2 regions of the Massilia sp. METH4 genome follow, and region 2 is predicted to be linked to the other one. Evidence: predicted binding sites of a transcription regulator. Region 2 holds the regulator's gene; the other holds the start of a gene.
What was found. The regulator sigma-54, encoded in region 2, starts transcription at its own class of promoters, with help from an activator protein. The targets are predictions, from matches to a motif close to TGGCANGNAANCTGCTTT.
Positions count from the first base shown of each region.

Region 1 (7,181 bases), 1.2 Mb from region 2:
GACGTCGCCCGCAAGATCGGCGTGCCGGAAGGTTCGATCGCCGACGCGCGCGCCAACCTGCAAGGCCTGTACAAGGCCTACTGGGAAACCGACGCATCGCTGGCTGAAATCAACCCGCTGATCCTGACCGGCGACGGCAAAGTGATCGCCCTGGACGCCAAGTTCAACTTCGACTCCAACGCCCTGTTCCGTCATCCGGAAATCGTCGCCTACCGCGACCTGGACGAAGAAGATCCGGCCGAAGTCGAAGCATCGAAGTTCGACCTGGCCTACATCTCCCTGGACGGCAACATCGGCTGCCTGGTGAACGGCGCCGGCCTGGCCATGGCCACGATGGACACCATCAAGCTGTTCGGCGGCGAGCCGGCCAACTTCCTGGACGTGGGCGGTGGCGCCACGGCCGAGAAAGTGACCGAAGCCTTCAAGATCATGCTGAAGAACCCGGGCCTGAAGGCGATCCTGGTGAACATCTTCGGCGGCATCATGCGTTGCGACGTGATCGCCGAAGGCGTGATCACCGCATCGAAGGCCGTTTCGCTGCAGGTACCGCTGGTCGTGCGCATGAAGGGCACCAACGAAGATCTGGGCAAGAAGATGCTGGCCGACTCCGGCCTGCCGATCATCGCCGCCGACACCATGGAAGACGCAGCCAAGAGCGTTGTTGCCGCTGCAGCCGGTCAAGCTTAATTAAGGAACCAACATGTCTATTCTGATCAATAAAGACACCAAAGTCATCACCCAGGGCATCACCGGCAAGACCGGCCAGTTCCACACCCGCATGTGCCGCGACTACGCGAACGGCAAGAACGCTTTCGTGGCAGGCGTGAACCCGAAGAAAGCCGGCGAAGACTTCGAAGGCATCCCAATCTTCGGTTCCGTGAAGGAAGCTGCTTCGGAAACCGGTGCAACCGTTTCCGTGATCTACGTGCCGCCCGCAGGCGCCGCCGCCGCGATCTGGGAAGCGGTCGAAGCCGAGCTGGAACTGGCGATTTGCATCACCGAAGGCATCCCTGTCCGTGACATGATGGAAATCAAGGATCGCATGGCCAAGGCCGGTTCGAAGACCCTGCTGCTGGGCCCGAACTGCCCAGGCCTGATCACCCCGGACGAAATCAAGATCGGCATCATGCCTGGCCACATCCACCGCAAGGGCCGTATCGGCGTCGTGTCCCGTTCGGGCACGCTGACCTATGAAGCCGTGGGCCAGCTGACCGCGCTGGGCCTGGGCCAATCGTCGGCAGTCGGCATCGGCGGCGACCCGATCAACGGCCTGAAGCACATCGACATCATGAAGATGTTCAACGACGATCCGGAAACGGACGCCGTGATCATGATCGGCGAGATCGGCGGTCCGGACGAAGCCAACGCCGCGCGTTGGGTCAAGGACAACATGAAGAAGCCGGTCGTCGGCTTCATCGCTGGCGTGACCGCGCCTCCGGGCAAGCGCATGGGCCACGCCGGCGCGCTGATCTCCGGCGGCGCCGACACGGCTGAAGCCAAGCTCGCCATCATGGAAGAATGCGGCATCAAAGCGACGAAGAACCCGTCGGAAATGGCTCGCCTGCTGAAGGCAATGCTGTAATTTCGGACGTTGTTCGATAATGACGGGGGCTGCGGCCCCCGTTCTTTTTTGTGGCTGGGGTGAGCTCCCTGCTGAGCTGGTCGCAATACAACACAGGGGCTGCCGGAGCGCCGTACCGCCCCGATTTTTACAACAGGGACAGTCCCCGAATTTTTACAACAGGGACAGCCGGAGCGCCGTACCGCCCCGAATTTTTACAACGCCGGGGTGCGGGACCGCCGTACCGTCCCGGACCTCGCAAACAGTTGGCTTCCGGAGGTGGTTGGTTGGCAAAAATCCTGATTTCCCGCGACGGGGTGCTGGAAAAGACCGTGCAGCTCACGAAGGAGCGCATGACGATCGGCCGCCACCCGCACAACGACATCGTGCTCGAACATCCGACCGTCAGCGGCGACCATGCCGCGATCACGACCATCCTCGACGATTCCTTCCTGGAAGACCTGTATTCCACGAATGGCACGTTCGTGAACGGCCAGCGGGTAAGCAAGCATCACCTGCGCCATGGCGACACGGTCAAGCTGGCGAAATACAGCATCGAATTCGTGGCGGACGGCATCCGCCCCATCAGCGGCCTTCCCGCTACGCCGGCCACGCTGCCGACGGCCCGCATCGAGGTGCTGAACGGCAGCAATGCCGGCCGGGTACTGGAATTGACCAAGATGCAGACCAGCCTGGGCCGCGCCGGCGTGCAGGTCGTGGTCATCAACCGCACGGAAGCAGGCTACGCCGCTGTCCATGCCGAGGGCGAGCGCATTCCGCTGCTGAACGATGCGCCGCTCGGCAAGTTGCCGCAGGCACTGGCGGACGGCGACGTGCTGGACCTGTCCGGCACCCGGATGGCGTTCCGGTTGGTCTGACGAAAATCGTCAGATGACGCTTTTTGCAGGTCCATGTGACAATCTACGAACATGCAAGTGACGAAAAATGTCACTGTTTCCTAACGGAACTGCCACAAACGGCGGATTTCGGGTAGGAAGCGGCGCAAACCGGGCTGGCACGCGGATTGCTCTACATCAATCATCCCAACCCGTTACGTTTCTTTTGAAGGAGCAACACCATGAAATCCATGAACCAGAAAGCCCAAGGCGGTTTCACCCTGATCGAACTGATGATCGTCGTGGCGATCATCGGCATCCTGGCTGCCGTGGCAATTCCGCAGTACAGCAACTACTCGACGAAGGCCAAGCTGGGTAACGCCGTGACCGCCGCCGATTCCCTGAAGTCTTCCGTTGCCCTGTGCATCCAGGAAGCTGGCGGTACCACGACCGATTGCGACACCGGCGCAAACGGCATCCCGACCTTCGCCGCCACCAAGGAAGTCGCTTCGGCCGCCGTGACCGACGGCACCATCGTGCTGACGCTGGCAACCGGCATCCACACCGATGTCGACAGCCGCACGATCACCTTCGCACCTGCAGTCACCGCCACCGCAGTGGGCTGGACCGTGACGACGAACATCGCCAACACCACCTTCGCCAGCGCACTGACGAAGAACAGCGCTCCGGCCGCTCAGCAGGCTCAGCAACAGGCACAGCAGTAATCTGCCTCCAGCAGTACAAGAAACCGGGCTATCGAGCCCGGTTTTTTTTACGGCTTCTTACACGATCTTTTGCCGATCCGCGATCATCGCCTGGTACGTCAGGTTCTGCAGCATCATGTAATGCCCCGGATCGACATCGATGAATTGCATGCCGTAGGCATACCTTGGCCGCCCATCCGCCGCCGCTTCCGCCGCACTGACATTCTTGATCGACGCCTTGACGGTGACGATCACCTGCCGCTTGTCCGGCTCCGTGAGCAGCGTGAACTGCACGACGACGGGTTCCGGCGCCTCGGGAATGGGCCGCTTCGTATGCATCAGCGCCCCCGAAACGCTCAGGTTGACGAGGAAGCCGACCTGCTCGTGCCCGCTCGCCGTCTTCACCTGCGCCGGAATATCGACCTTGACGCGCATCGCCATCCGCAGGCTGGTACCCTGGATCTGCTTGGGGAAGGCCACGTGCGCATACAGCAGCGGCCTGCCGAAGATGCGTTCGACGATGGTATCGAACGAGCACACGTTCACGCCGGAGAACACCCGCAAGGTCAGCTTGTCGCCCTCGTACAGCGCGATCGGCGCCCCTTGTTCGAACGGGATCTTGATGATCAGGTACTCATCCTTGACCCACCCGATCACGCTGGAAAAATTCTGCGCGGGGCGCAGTGCCCGGTGGGTGATGACCTGCAGCCGCATGCCGACTTGCAGGTTCATCTGGTCGAAAGTGTACTGTTGAGGTGTAAGGTCGCGCTGCGTGGGGCCTGACATTGCTTGTCCTGGTCAAGGTAACAGGACGATTATAAGATTAATTGCCAGAAGGGAATGACTTTCTGGCATAAAATAAAGTGTCCGGACCGAGCCAGCGTACGGCCTCGGGGGCGCGGTTCACGTGCGGCGACTGGTGGCCAGTTCACCCAAGACGAAAAAAACCGGCAAGCTCCGGCGTGAACGACACATTCGCTTCGCCCACCGAACCCACGATCCCCTTTCGGACGGCATCATTGGGCGTTCCATATACTTCCATGCTGCGAACCACGCAGTACTTCATGACCTCCGCAATGTTCGCATCCGATATTTGCCAGTGACGAAGAATCGCATCCGAATCCTGGTACAACTGAAAGCTGTAGCAGAGACCCTTCTCATCATCGATATACGTCTGGACCATCAGCTGTGGAGCGTGCTTCTGCGCAAACGCGACTGCGTCGACGACCGCTTTCTTGAAGTCATCCGCATGCTGGCGATCGAACGCCATCGTATTGCGCAGCAGAATCGGCCCAGTTGTCTTGTCGTTGCTCATTCGAACCTCTACTCTGTCAACAGTGGAGGAACTGCGTTGATCGATCTCGAACGGAATCCTTATGCCGGCTCATGGATCAAGCCGACCAATCCCCGCTCTTCCCACCATGCTTTTCCCGCACGCGGATCTCGCTCATCACCATCCCGCGATCCACGGCCTTGCACATATCATAAATGGTCAGCAACCCGACCTGCACGGCCGTCAGCGCCTCCATCTCGACCCCGGTCTTCCCATACGTCTCCACCTGCGCCCGGCAATGCACGGACGAATTGGCCTCGTCGGTCTCGAAATCCACGGTCACCCGGGTCAATGCCAGCGGATGGCACAGCGGAATCAGATCGCTGGTACGCTTGGCACCCATGATTGCCGCGATGCGGGCAATGCCCAGCACGTCCCCCTTCTTGGCGGTTCCCGATAGAATGATGGCCAGCGTTTCCGGTTTCATCCGGATGCTGCCGGTGGCGATGGCGATGCGGTGGGTTTCGGCCTTGGCGCCGACGTCGACCATGTGGGCTTGGCCGGTGGTATCGAAGTGAGTAAGTTCGTGGGTGAGCTCGGACATACGCGGCATACTTAGTGACTGAATGAACAGGTATCATAGCACCGTGAACGCCACCCGATTCCCCCGCCGCCTGCTGGCCTCCCTCGCCGTTTCGCTCGCCGTTTCGTCCTTTGCACCCGCCGTGCAGGCACAAGCGCCCACCAACGTGCCGAGCCTGCCGAGCCTGGGCGATACCTCGCGCGAGGCGCTGTCGCCCGTCATCGAGCGCAAGCTGGGCGAGGAAATCATGCGCGATATCCGCTTCAACCGCGATTACCTCGACGATCCACCGATCATCGATTACCTGAACACCCTGGGCAACACGCTGGTATCGGCGCGGCCGGGGGCGCGCGGCGAGGCGAACTACGATTACTTCTTCTTCGCCGTGCGCGACCCGCAGCTGAACGCCTTCGCGCTGCCGGGCGGCTTCATCGGCGTGCACTCGGCGCTGCTGCTCGCCGCGCAATCGGAGTCCGAGCTGGCGTCGGTGCTGTCGCACGAGATCGGGCACGTGGCGCAGCGGCACATCGCCCGCCAGCTGGGCGAGCAAAAGACCGATGCGCTGATTCCGCTGGCGGCGATGATCCTCGCGGCGCTCGTCGCCAAGGATAGCCCGGACGCGGCGATGGGCGTGATGATGGGCGGGCAGGGCGTGGCGATCCAGCGCCAGCTGAACTTCGGCCGCGAGGCCGAGCGCGAGGCGGATCGGGTGGGCTTCCAGATCATGGGCGCGGCCGGCTTTGAAACGAACGGCATGGTGGCGTTCTTCCAGCGCATGCAGAACGCCACGAAGATGTACGACACGTCGATGCCCTGGCTGATGAGCCACCCGCTGACGACGGAGCGCATCGCCGACATCCAGGCGCGCATCCGCGAAGCGCCTTACCGGCAGCGCGTGGATTCGCTGGACTTCTTCCTGGTCCGCTCGCGCGCCCGCGTGTTGCAGGACAAGTCCACCAAGGGCTACGCGGAATCGGAAGAATTCTTCCGCAACCAGATGGCGCAGCAAAGCCGCCACCAGATCGCGGCCGGCCAGTACGGCATGGCCTTCCTGGCCTTGCAGCGCGACGATTACAAGGGTGCCGAGAACTGGCTCGCCAAGGCGAAGGAAACGATCGAGCGCCCGCCGGCACCCGGCGCATTCAGTTCGCCGCTGCCGAAGGGGCTGTCGGAAAGCATCCTCGCCTACACGTCGCTGGAGATCAAGGTCGACCAGGAAAAGAATCCCGAGGTACTGGCGCAGGCGATCGCCGAGGGGGCGGCCGCGCATGCCAAGTTCCCGCTCTCGCGCGGCATCGTCTGGCAGTATGCCGACGCGCTGATCAAGGGCGGCAAGCCGGAACAGGCCGAACGCTTCCTGCGCGACCAGCTGCAGTCCTACCGCAGCGAGGCGGAATTGCAGGACCTGCTGGCCCAGGCTTATTCGAAGATGGGCAAGCTCGCCTTGCAGCATATCGCGCTGGCCGAATCGTATGCGCTGCTGGGCGGCACGATGGCCGCGCTCGACCAGCTGCAACTGGCGCGCAAGGCGCCCGACGCCTCTTTCTACGAGCACGCCGTGATCGACGCGCGCGAGCGTGAATGGCAGGCCAAGCGCCGCGAAGCGATGGGCGAGAAGGGCAAGGACAAGGATTTCGGCAGTGCCTCGTTGCGCGTCAGCGCCGGTTCCACTAGCAGCGCGGCGAAGGACGACCCGTTCAAGCGCCAAAGCTTGACCGATGAGGACAAGGAATGCGACGTCGCCCGGCCGGGCTGGGCGTTCTCCGGAAGCCGAATCGATCCGCTACAACGGCCCGATCCATTCGCTGCAACGGCACGGAACTGCCGCTGACGTGCAGGGCAGGGGCCAACCGGGCGTTCCCTTCGAGCCAGGCCAGCAGCGCTTCATCGCTCACACGCTGGCCATCGGCTTCCAAGGCGCTCAGGGCCTCGGCCACGTCCCGGTCGTCCAGCTGGGCGACGATCTCTCCGCTTTTCAAAATCAGTTCGCCAGCTTCGGTGATGAAGGCCGCGTCGACCTTCTCCAATGGCGCGCCCGTGTGCAGCACGAAGCCGTGGGCCGGATCGGTGCGGGCAACGAAGGGCGTGGTTTCCAGGTTCACGTACACACGCTGCGGACCGTTCTGGAAATACCAGTTGCCCTGTTCGTCCCGCTGGTAATTGCGGGCAATGAAGGCCACCAGCGCGGCATTGGTCAGCTTGTCGCCGGGGAGGGCATTGCGCT
Region 1 is NZ_CP146614.1:1,121,005-1,128,185, reverse strand. It holds gene sucC (ADP-forming succinate--CoA ligase subunit beta) at 1-687, shown strand, start outside; gene sucD (succinate--CoA ligase subunit alpha) at 701-1,582, shown strand; gene V6Z91_RS05010 (FHA domain-containing protein) at 1,849-2,439, shown strand; gene V6Z91_RS05005 (pilin) at 2,640-3,122, shown strand; gene V6Z91_RS05000 (flagellar brake protein) at 3,180-3,887, opposite strand; gene V6Z91_RS04995 (hypothetical protein) at 4,030-4,416, opposite strand; gene moaC (cyclic pyranopterin monophosphate synthase MoaC) at 4,493-4,978, opposite strand; partial or broken gene V6Z91_RS04985 (M48 family metalloprotease) at 5,001-5,765, shown strand; gene V6Z91_RS04980 (DUF2946 family protein) at 6,655-7,181, opposite strand, start outside.
Region 1: V6Z91_RS05005 (pilin) is a predicted target of sigma-54. The motif match lies at 2,575-2,592, and genes of this name have one in related genera.

Region 2 (7,181 bases):
GCCGGCGGAGAAATGGAGGCGGGCATCAAGGTCGACGAGCCGGATTACATCGTGGAGCGCTTCTCGTTCGTGCGCATGACGAAGACCGGCCAGCCCAGCTACATCATTTCAGGCGACAAGCTGACGCACCGGCCGTCCGACGATTCGTCGGAGGTCGAGAAGCCGGTGGTGCGCAGCCTGTCGGGCGACAAGCCGCCGATGGACATCCGCGCCGAGCGTGCCCGCGTTGACCAGGACAATGCGCGCGTGACGTTGACGAAGAACGTGAACATCCACCGCGCCGCCGCGCCGAACGCACGGGACATGACGCTGACGACGGAAAAGCTGACGATTTATCCCGACGAGGACCGCATGGAAACGGACCAGCCGGTGCGGATGCAGAGCGGCGGCGCCACCGCCACCGGCGTGGGCATGCAGGCCAACAATGCCACCCGCCAGTTGCAGCTGGGGCGCGGCACGATCGTGTATCCACCCCGGGCGCGGCAATAGACAAATAGGAATCGAAGATGAAGAAACTCATACTGTCGGCGTTACTGCTGCTGGGAGCGGCGGGGTTCGCGGCGGCCGAGAAGGCCGACTCGTACAAGCCCACGGAAATCAACTACGGCCGCCTGGACGCGGACGACGTCAAGCAGGTGTACACCTTCACCGGCGACGTGACGCTCACCCGCGGCACGCTGCGCATGAAGGCCGACAAGGCGGTGGTGACCTACACGCCGGACGGCTACCAGCTGGCCACCCTGACCGGCGGCGGCAAGAAGGTGACCTTCCGCCAGAAGCGCGACGGCGAGGGCGACCAGTGGATGGAAGGCGAGGCCGACCGCATCGAATACGATGAAAAGGGCGAGCTGGTGAAGATGTATTCGAAGGCGAAAATCCGCCGCCTCGAAGGCAGCAAGCCGAGCGACGAGGTCGAGGGCGAATTCATCTCCTACGACAGCCGCCGCGAATTCTTCAGCGTGCGCAATACCAGCACGGGTAACGACAAGCCGGGCGCGGGCCGCGGCACGATGGTGATCCAGCCGAAACGCACGGCGCCGCCGCCGGCCGGCACCACCCAACCGCCGGCCGCGCCGGCAGCGGGGGACTGATGGACGGAGCGCAACAGAATTGCAGCACGCTGATCGTGCGTGGCTTGCAAAAGAGCTATGGCAAGCGGCAGGTGGTGCACGACGTGTCTTTGCAGCTGGCGTGCGGCGAAGTGGTGGGCCTGCTGGGTCCGAACGGCGCGGGCAAGACCACGTCGTTCTACATGATCGTGGGCCTCGTCGCCTCGGACGCCGGCACCATCGACCTCGACGGTACCGACATCTCGACGCTGCCGATCCACAAGCGCGCCACGCTCGGCCTGTCCTACCTGCCGCAGGAAGCCTCCGTGTTCCGCAAGCTGACGGTGGAGGACAATATCCGTGCCGTGCTGGAGATCCAGAAGGTCAATGGCAAGGCCTTGCCGAAGGCCGACATCGATGCGCGGCTGAACGCGCTGCTGGCCGACCTGCAGATCGAGAAGCTGCGCGAGAACACGGCGCTGTCGCTGTCCGGCGGCGAGCGGCGCCGCGTGGAAATCGCCCGCGCGCTGGCCACCAACCCGCGTTTCGTGCTGCTCGACGAGCCGTTCGCCGGCGTGGACCCGATCGCGGTGATCGAAATCCAGCGCATCGTGCGCTTCCTGAAGGAGCGTGGCATCGGCGTATTGATCACGGATCACAACGTGCGCGAAACGCTGGGCATCTGCGACCGGGCGTATATCATCAATCAGGGCAGCGTACTGGCTTCCGGCCGGCCGGACGACATCATTGCCGACGAATCCGTGCGCCGCGTTTATCTGGGTGAACATTTCCGCATGTGATCCACCATTTCCAGCCCTTGAACGCAGCCCTTGAACGTTATTGATCAGCCATGAAACAGTCTTTGCAACTGCGCACTTCCCAGCATCTCGCGCTGACGCCGCAACTGCAGCAGTCGATCCGGCTGCTGCAATTGTCCACGCTGGAGCTGCACCAGGAACTGGAACAGCTGCTGACCGATAACCCCCTGCTCGAGCGGCTCGACGATCCGCTCGACCGCTCGGTGCGCCTGCTGGCCGATGGCGCGATCAATACCTCGCAGGGCGGCACCGAGGCGCCGCCGGAGGGCGGCCCGGCGCACGACGCGCCGGCCGCGCCGGAACCGGAGGCGTATGACGGCGGCGATGGCGAAGGGCTGGCCACCGGCGACCTCGACTGGGGCAGCGCCGGCAGCGGCAAGGGCCCGGACGACGACGATGCCCGCCCGCAGCTGGAAGCGAGCCACCGCAGCCTGCGCGAGCACCTGATGGAGCAGATGCGCGTCACGGTCCTCGAATCCCGCGATCGCGCCCTGGTGGAACTGATCATCGACGCGCTGGACGACAACGGCTATCTCGAAGAGAGCCTGGAAGAGATCCATGAACGCTTGCCGGAAGAGCTGGAAATCGAGATCGACGAGTTGCGCACGGCCCTGAAACTGCTGCAGAGCTTCGACCCGCCCGGCATCGGCGCCCGCAACGCCTCCGAATGCCTGGCGCTGCAGATCCGGCGCATGCCGAACGTGCCGCTGGTGACCCGCCGCATGGCGCTGTGCATCGTCGAAAAACACCTGCAATGGTTCGCCCAGCGCGACTTCAACAAGCTCAAGAAGGCGCTCGATTGCGATGACGAAGACTTGCGAGAGGCGCAGGCCGTGATTCGCCAATGCAATCCGCATCCGGGCGCCGCCTTCGCACCCGACGTGTCAGACTATGTGGTACCGGACGTGGTGGTGAAGAAAGGACGCAACGGCTGGGTCGTCACACTGAACAACGACGTGATGCCGCGCCTGCGTGTCAATGCGCTGTATGCCAGCCTGCTCAAGCAGGGCAAGGGCGAATCGCAGATGAGCGCCCAGTTGCAGGAAGCCAAGTGGCTCATCAAGAACATGCGCCAGCGCTTCGACACCATCCTCCGCGTGGCCCAGGCCATCGTCGAGCGGCAGAAGAACTTTTTCTCGCATGGCGCTGTGGCAATGAGGCCCCTTGTGTTGCGCGAGATTGCTGATACACTGGGCCTGCACGAGAGCACTATCTCTCGGGTAACAACTCAAAAATACATGCTGACCCCTCACGGCATGTTTGAGTTGAAGTACTTTTTTGGCAGCCATGTCGCAACCGAAGCTGGTGGGGAAGCTTCCTCGACTGCGATCAGGGCGCTGATTGTGCAATTCACAGGAGCCGAAGACCCGAAGAACCCTTTATCCGACAGTAAGATTGCGGACATGCTGGGTGAACAAGGCATGGTGATTGCACGGCGCACCGTCGCCAAGTATCGCGAAGCATTGAAAATCCCTCCAGTCAGCCTCCGCAAGTCTTTGTAGTCACTCTTTGCTTTTCATGCAGTGCATGGGTTCCTCTGCGCCGCCGTCTTGATTGGTGGAGACCGCACGAACCTGTAAATATTTCTTTAGGAGTGTGTGTATGAATCTGACTATCAGTGGACACCATATCGACGTTACCCCTGCCATTCGCGAGTATGTGCAGAACAAGCTGGAACGCGTTAGACGCCATTTCGATCAGCTGATCGATGTAAGTGTGATCCTGAGTGTAGATAATCTCACCGAGAAAGAAAAAAGGCAGAAGGCGGAAATCAATCTGCGCATGTCGGGCAAAACGGTATTCGTCGAAAGCGTCGCGCAAGACTTGTATGCGGCCATCGACACGCTGATCGACAAGCTGGACCGCCAGGTCATGAAGCACAAGGATAAAGTGCAGAACCACAATCACGAAACCATCAAGCACCTGAGCGAGAGCGAGATCCCCGCGTCGCCCGCATAACGACGGGCGCAGGTCTGCTGCAACAAAAGGGCGCGCGATGCGCCCTTTGTTATGTCAGCACTGAAGGATTTATGCCACACCCTTCGCATCCATGGCTAGAATGAGGCCAATAACGACAACGATGCGAGACACCATGACCGACCACGTCCATACGAAGGTGCGCAACGGCACCGGCTTCATCACACTCGACCGTCCCAAGGCATTGAACTCGCTGTCGCTCGACATGATCCGGACGATCACGGGCACGCTGCTGTCCTGGCGCGACGACGATGACATTGCCGCCGTCGTCATCCGCAGCACTACCGAGAAGGCCTTGTGCGCGGGCGGCGATATCCGCTTCTTCCATGCCGCCGGCAGCGCCACGCCGCAGGGCGGCAGTGCCCAGATCGAGGATTTCTTCACCGAGGAATATGCGCTGAACTATGTCGTGCACTGCTTCCCCAAACCGTATGTCGCCGTGATGGATGGCGTGGTGATGGGCGGCGGCATGGGCATTGCGCAGGGCGGCCCGCAATGCGGCGTGCGCGTGGTGACGGACCGCACGCGCCTGGCGATGCCCGAGGTAAACATCGGCCTGTTCCCCGACGTGGGCGGCAGCTACTTCCTGTCGCGCGCGCCCGGCAAGCTCGGCATTTACCTGGCGTTGACCGCCGTCACGATCGGCGCGGCCGATGCGCTGTATTGCAAGCTGGCGGACCATTACGTGCCCGCGCCCGAGCTGCCACTGCTGGCCGACCTGGTCGGTTCCACGGCCGGCGCCGGCCTGCGCGAGGCGGTCGCCATGTTCGCCCGCCCGCTGCGCGAGGAAGCGGGCCCGTCGGAATTGCAGGCGCACCGCGCACTGATCGACGACCATTTCTCGCAGCATTCCGTGCTGGACATCGTCGCCTCGCTGCGCCGCGACGATCACCCGTTCGCGCAGAAGACACTGGCCGCGATGGAACGCCGCTCGCCGCTGATGATGCGCGTCACGCTCGAGATGATCCGGCGCGGCGCCACGATGGGCATTGCCGACTGCCTGCGCATGGAACGCAACCTGGTGCGACGCACCTTCGAGCACGGCGAGGTGATCGAAGGCGCGCGCGCGCTCGTCATCGATAAGGACCATGCGCCGCGCTGGAATCCACCCACGCTGGAAGCGGTGACGGACGAGATGGTGGCGCGCTTCTTTGAGCCGGCCTGGCCTTCGTGGGCCCATCCGTTGCGGCACCTGTGAGGCCGTCTTGGACCGCCGCGCATTCCTGACATGGACCGCCGCTGCGCTGGCGCTGCCGGCTCGCGCCGACGAGGCCGCCGAGCCGGTGCTGCTGGTAGACCACCACCAGCACCTGTTCAGCCCGGCAATGGCGCGGCTGCTCGACACGGGCGCGGGCGGACCGCCCGCGATCGCGGGGAAGGACGTGATCGCGCTGCTCGACACCGCCGGCATCCGGCGCGCCGCGCTGCTGTCCGTGGCCTATGTGTGGGGCAGCCCGGCGCGCAAGATCGACGACGAGTACACCAAGGTGCGCGCCGAGAACGACTTCAACGGCGCGCAGGCGGCGCTGTACCCGGACCGGCTGCGCGCGTTCTGCAGCTTCAATCCGCTGAAGAATTACGCGCTGGAAGAACTGGAACGGTGCGCGGCGCTGCCCGACCTGAAGCATGGCATCAAACTACACTTCGGCAATTCAGACGTGCAGCTGGACGTGCCCGAGCATGTGGCGCGCCTGCGGCAGGTGTTCGCCGCGGCCAATGCGAAGAAGATGGCGATCGTCGTGCACATGCGCGCGTCGGTGTCGAAGCGGCGCCCGTACGGCGCCGCGCAGGCACGCATCTTCCTGGATGAGCTGCTACCCGCCGCGCCGGACGTGACGGTACAGGTGGCCCACCTCGCCGGCACCGGCCCCGGCTATGACGATCCACCGTCCGACGAGGCGGTGGGGGTACTGGCCGAAGCCGTGGCCGCGCATGATGCGCGTACGAAACGGTTGTGGTTCGACGTGGCCACCATGGCCAATCCTGAGATCACGCCGCCGCAGCGGGAAAAGCTGGCCCGGCGCATCCGCCAGATCGGTGCGGACCGGGTGCTGTTCGGCTCTGACGCGGCGGCCGGCAAGAACCTGCGGCCGCGCGAGAGCTGGGCCGCCTTCCGGCAGCTGCCGTTGACGGAGGCGGAGTTCAAGCGAATTGCGGGGAATGTGGCGCCGTACATGAGGTAGCGGCTTGAGGGTGAACGCTGCGGCGAGGGGACCACTTGGTGTCAGGCACCTTTTTCTTCCAGAAAAAGGTGCCTGACACCGGTTTTCCTACGCCAACTAACTTTGTTCCCTATGCCTTAGCACCACCCGCTCCGTCGGATTGAAATGCCGCGCCAGCCGCTCCGCCATGTAGACGGAGCGATGCTGCCCGCCCGTGCACCCGATGGCTACCGTCAGGTAACTGCGATTGTCGCTCTTGAATGCGGGCAGCCATTTCTCGATGAATGCGCGGATGTCGGCGAACATTTCCTCGGCACTCGGCTGGGCGTCGAGGAAGGCGATCACGGGGGCGTCCCGGCCGTTCAAGGGACGCAGGGCCAGGTCGTAGTAGGGATTCGGGATCGCGCGCACGTCGAAGACGAAGTCGGCATCCTGCGGCACGCCCACCTTGAACGCGAACGATTCGAAGAACAGCGTCAGCGGGGCGTTCTCGCTTTCGACGAGTTCCTTGATCCACGCGCGCAGCTTGTTAGCCGAGATTTCCGACGTGTCGATCACATGCCCCAGCTGCTCGATCGCGGAGAGGCGTTCCCGTTCCTCGCCGATGCACTCGATCAGCGTGCGCCGCGCGGCCGGATTCTGGCCGGGGCGGAGTTCATGCGACAGGGGGTGGCTGCGGCGCGTTTCCGAGAAACGGGCAACGAGCGAATGGGTATTCGCGGTGAGGAACATGATCTTCACGTCATGCCCCAGTTCGCGCAGCTTGCGCACGTCTCCCGGCAGGCTCGCCAGCGACGCGGCACTGCGCGCATCCACCGCCACGGCCAGCGCGGCCGTGCCTTCCTCGGCCAGTGTGGCGACGAGGTTGGCCAGCAGGGCTGGCGGCAGGTTATCCACGCAGTAGTAGCCGGTGTCTTCGAGAACGTTCAGGGCCACCGATTTGCCCGAGCCGGAAATGCCGGTAATGAGAACGATACGCATGCGCGCATGATACCTGAAAACGCGGCTGGCACGATGGGCGCTTCAACGCCGCCAGAAACGGTCGAGCAAAGGTGTCACGCTGGTGCCATGCACCACGATCGACAGCATGATGACGGCGATGGTGATGCTCGTCAGGCTGCGCGCCAGCGGTTCCGGCAAGCCATGGTTGATCGCATACATCAGGTAGTACAGCG
Region 2 is NZ_CP146614.1:2,362,747-2,369,927, forward strand. It holds gene lptC (LPS export ABC transporter periplasmic protein LptC) at 1-489, shown strand, start outside; gene lptA (lipopolysaccharide transport periplasmic protein LptA) at 507-1,091, shown strand; gene lptB (LPS export ABC transporter ATP-binding protein) at 1,091-1,849, shown strand; gene V6Z91_RS10480 (RNA polymerase factor sigma-54) at 1,900-3,369, shown strand; gene raiA (ribosome-associated translation inhibitor RaiA) at 3,470-3,826, shown strand; gene V6Z91_RS10490 (enoyl-CoA hydratase/isomerase family protein) at 3,960-5,042, shown strand; gene V6Z91_RS10495 (amidohydrolase family protein) at 5,050-6,027, shown strand; gene rapZ (RNase adapter RapZ) at 6,124-6,987, opposite strand; gene V6Z91_RS10505 (cation:proton antiporter) at 7,030-7,181, opposite strand, start outside.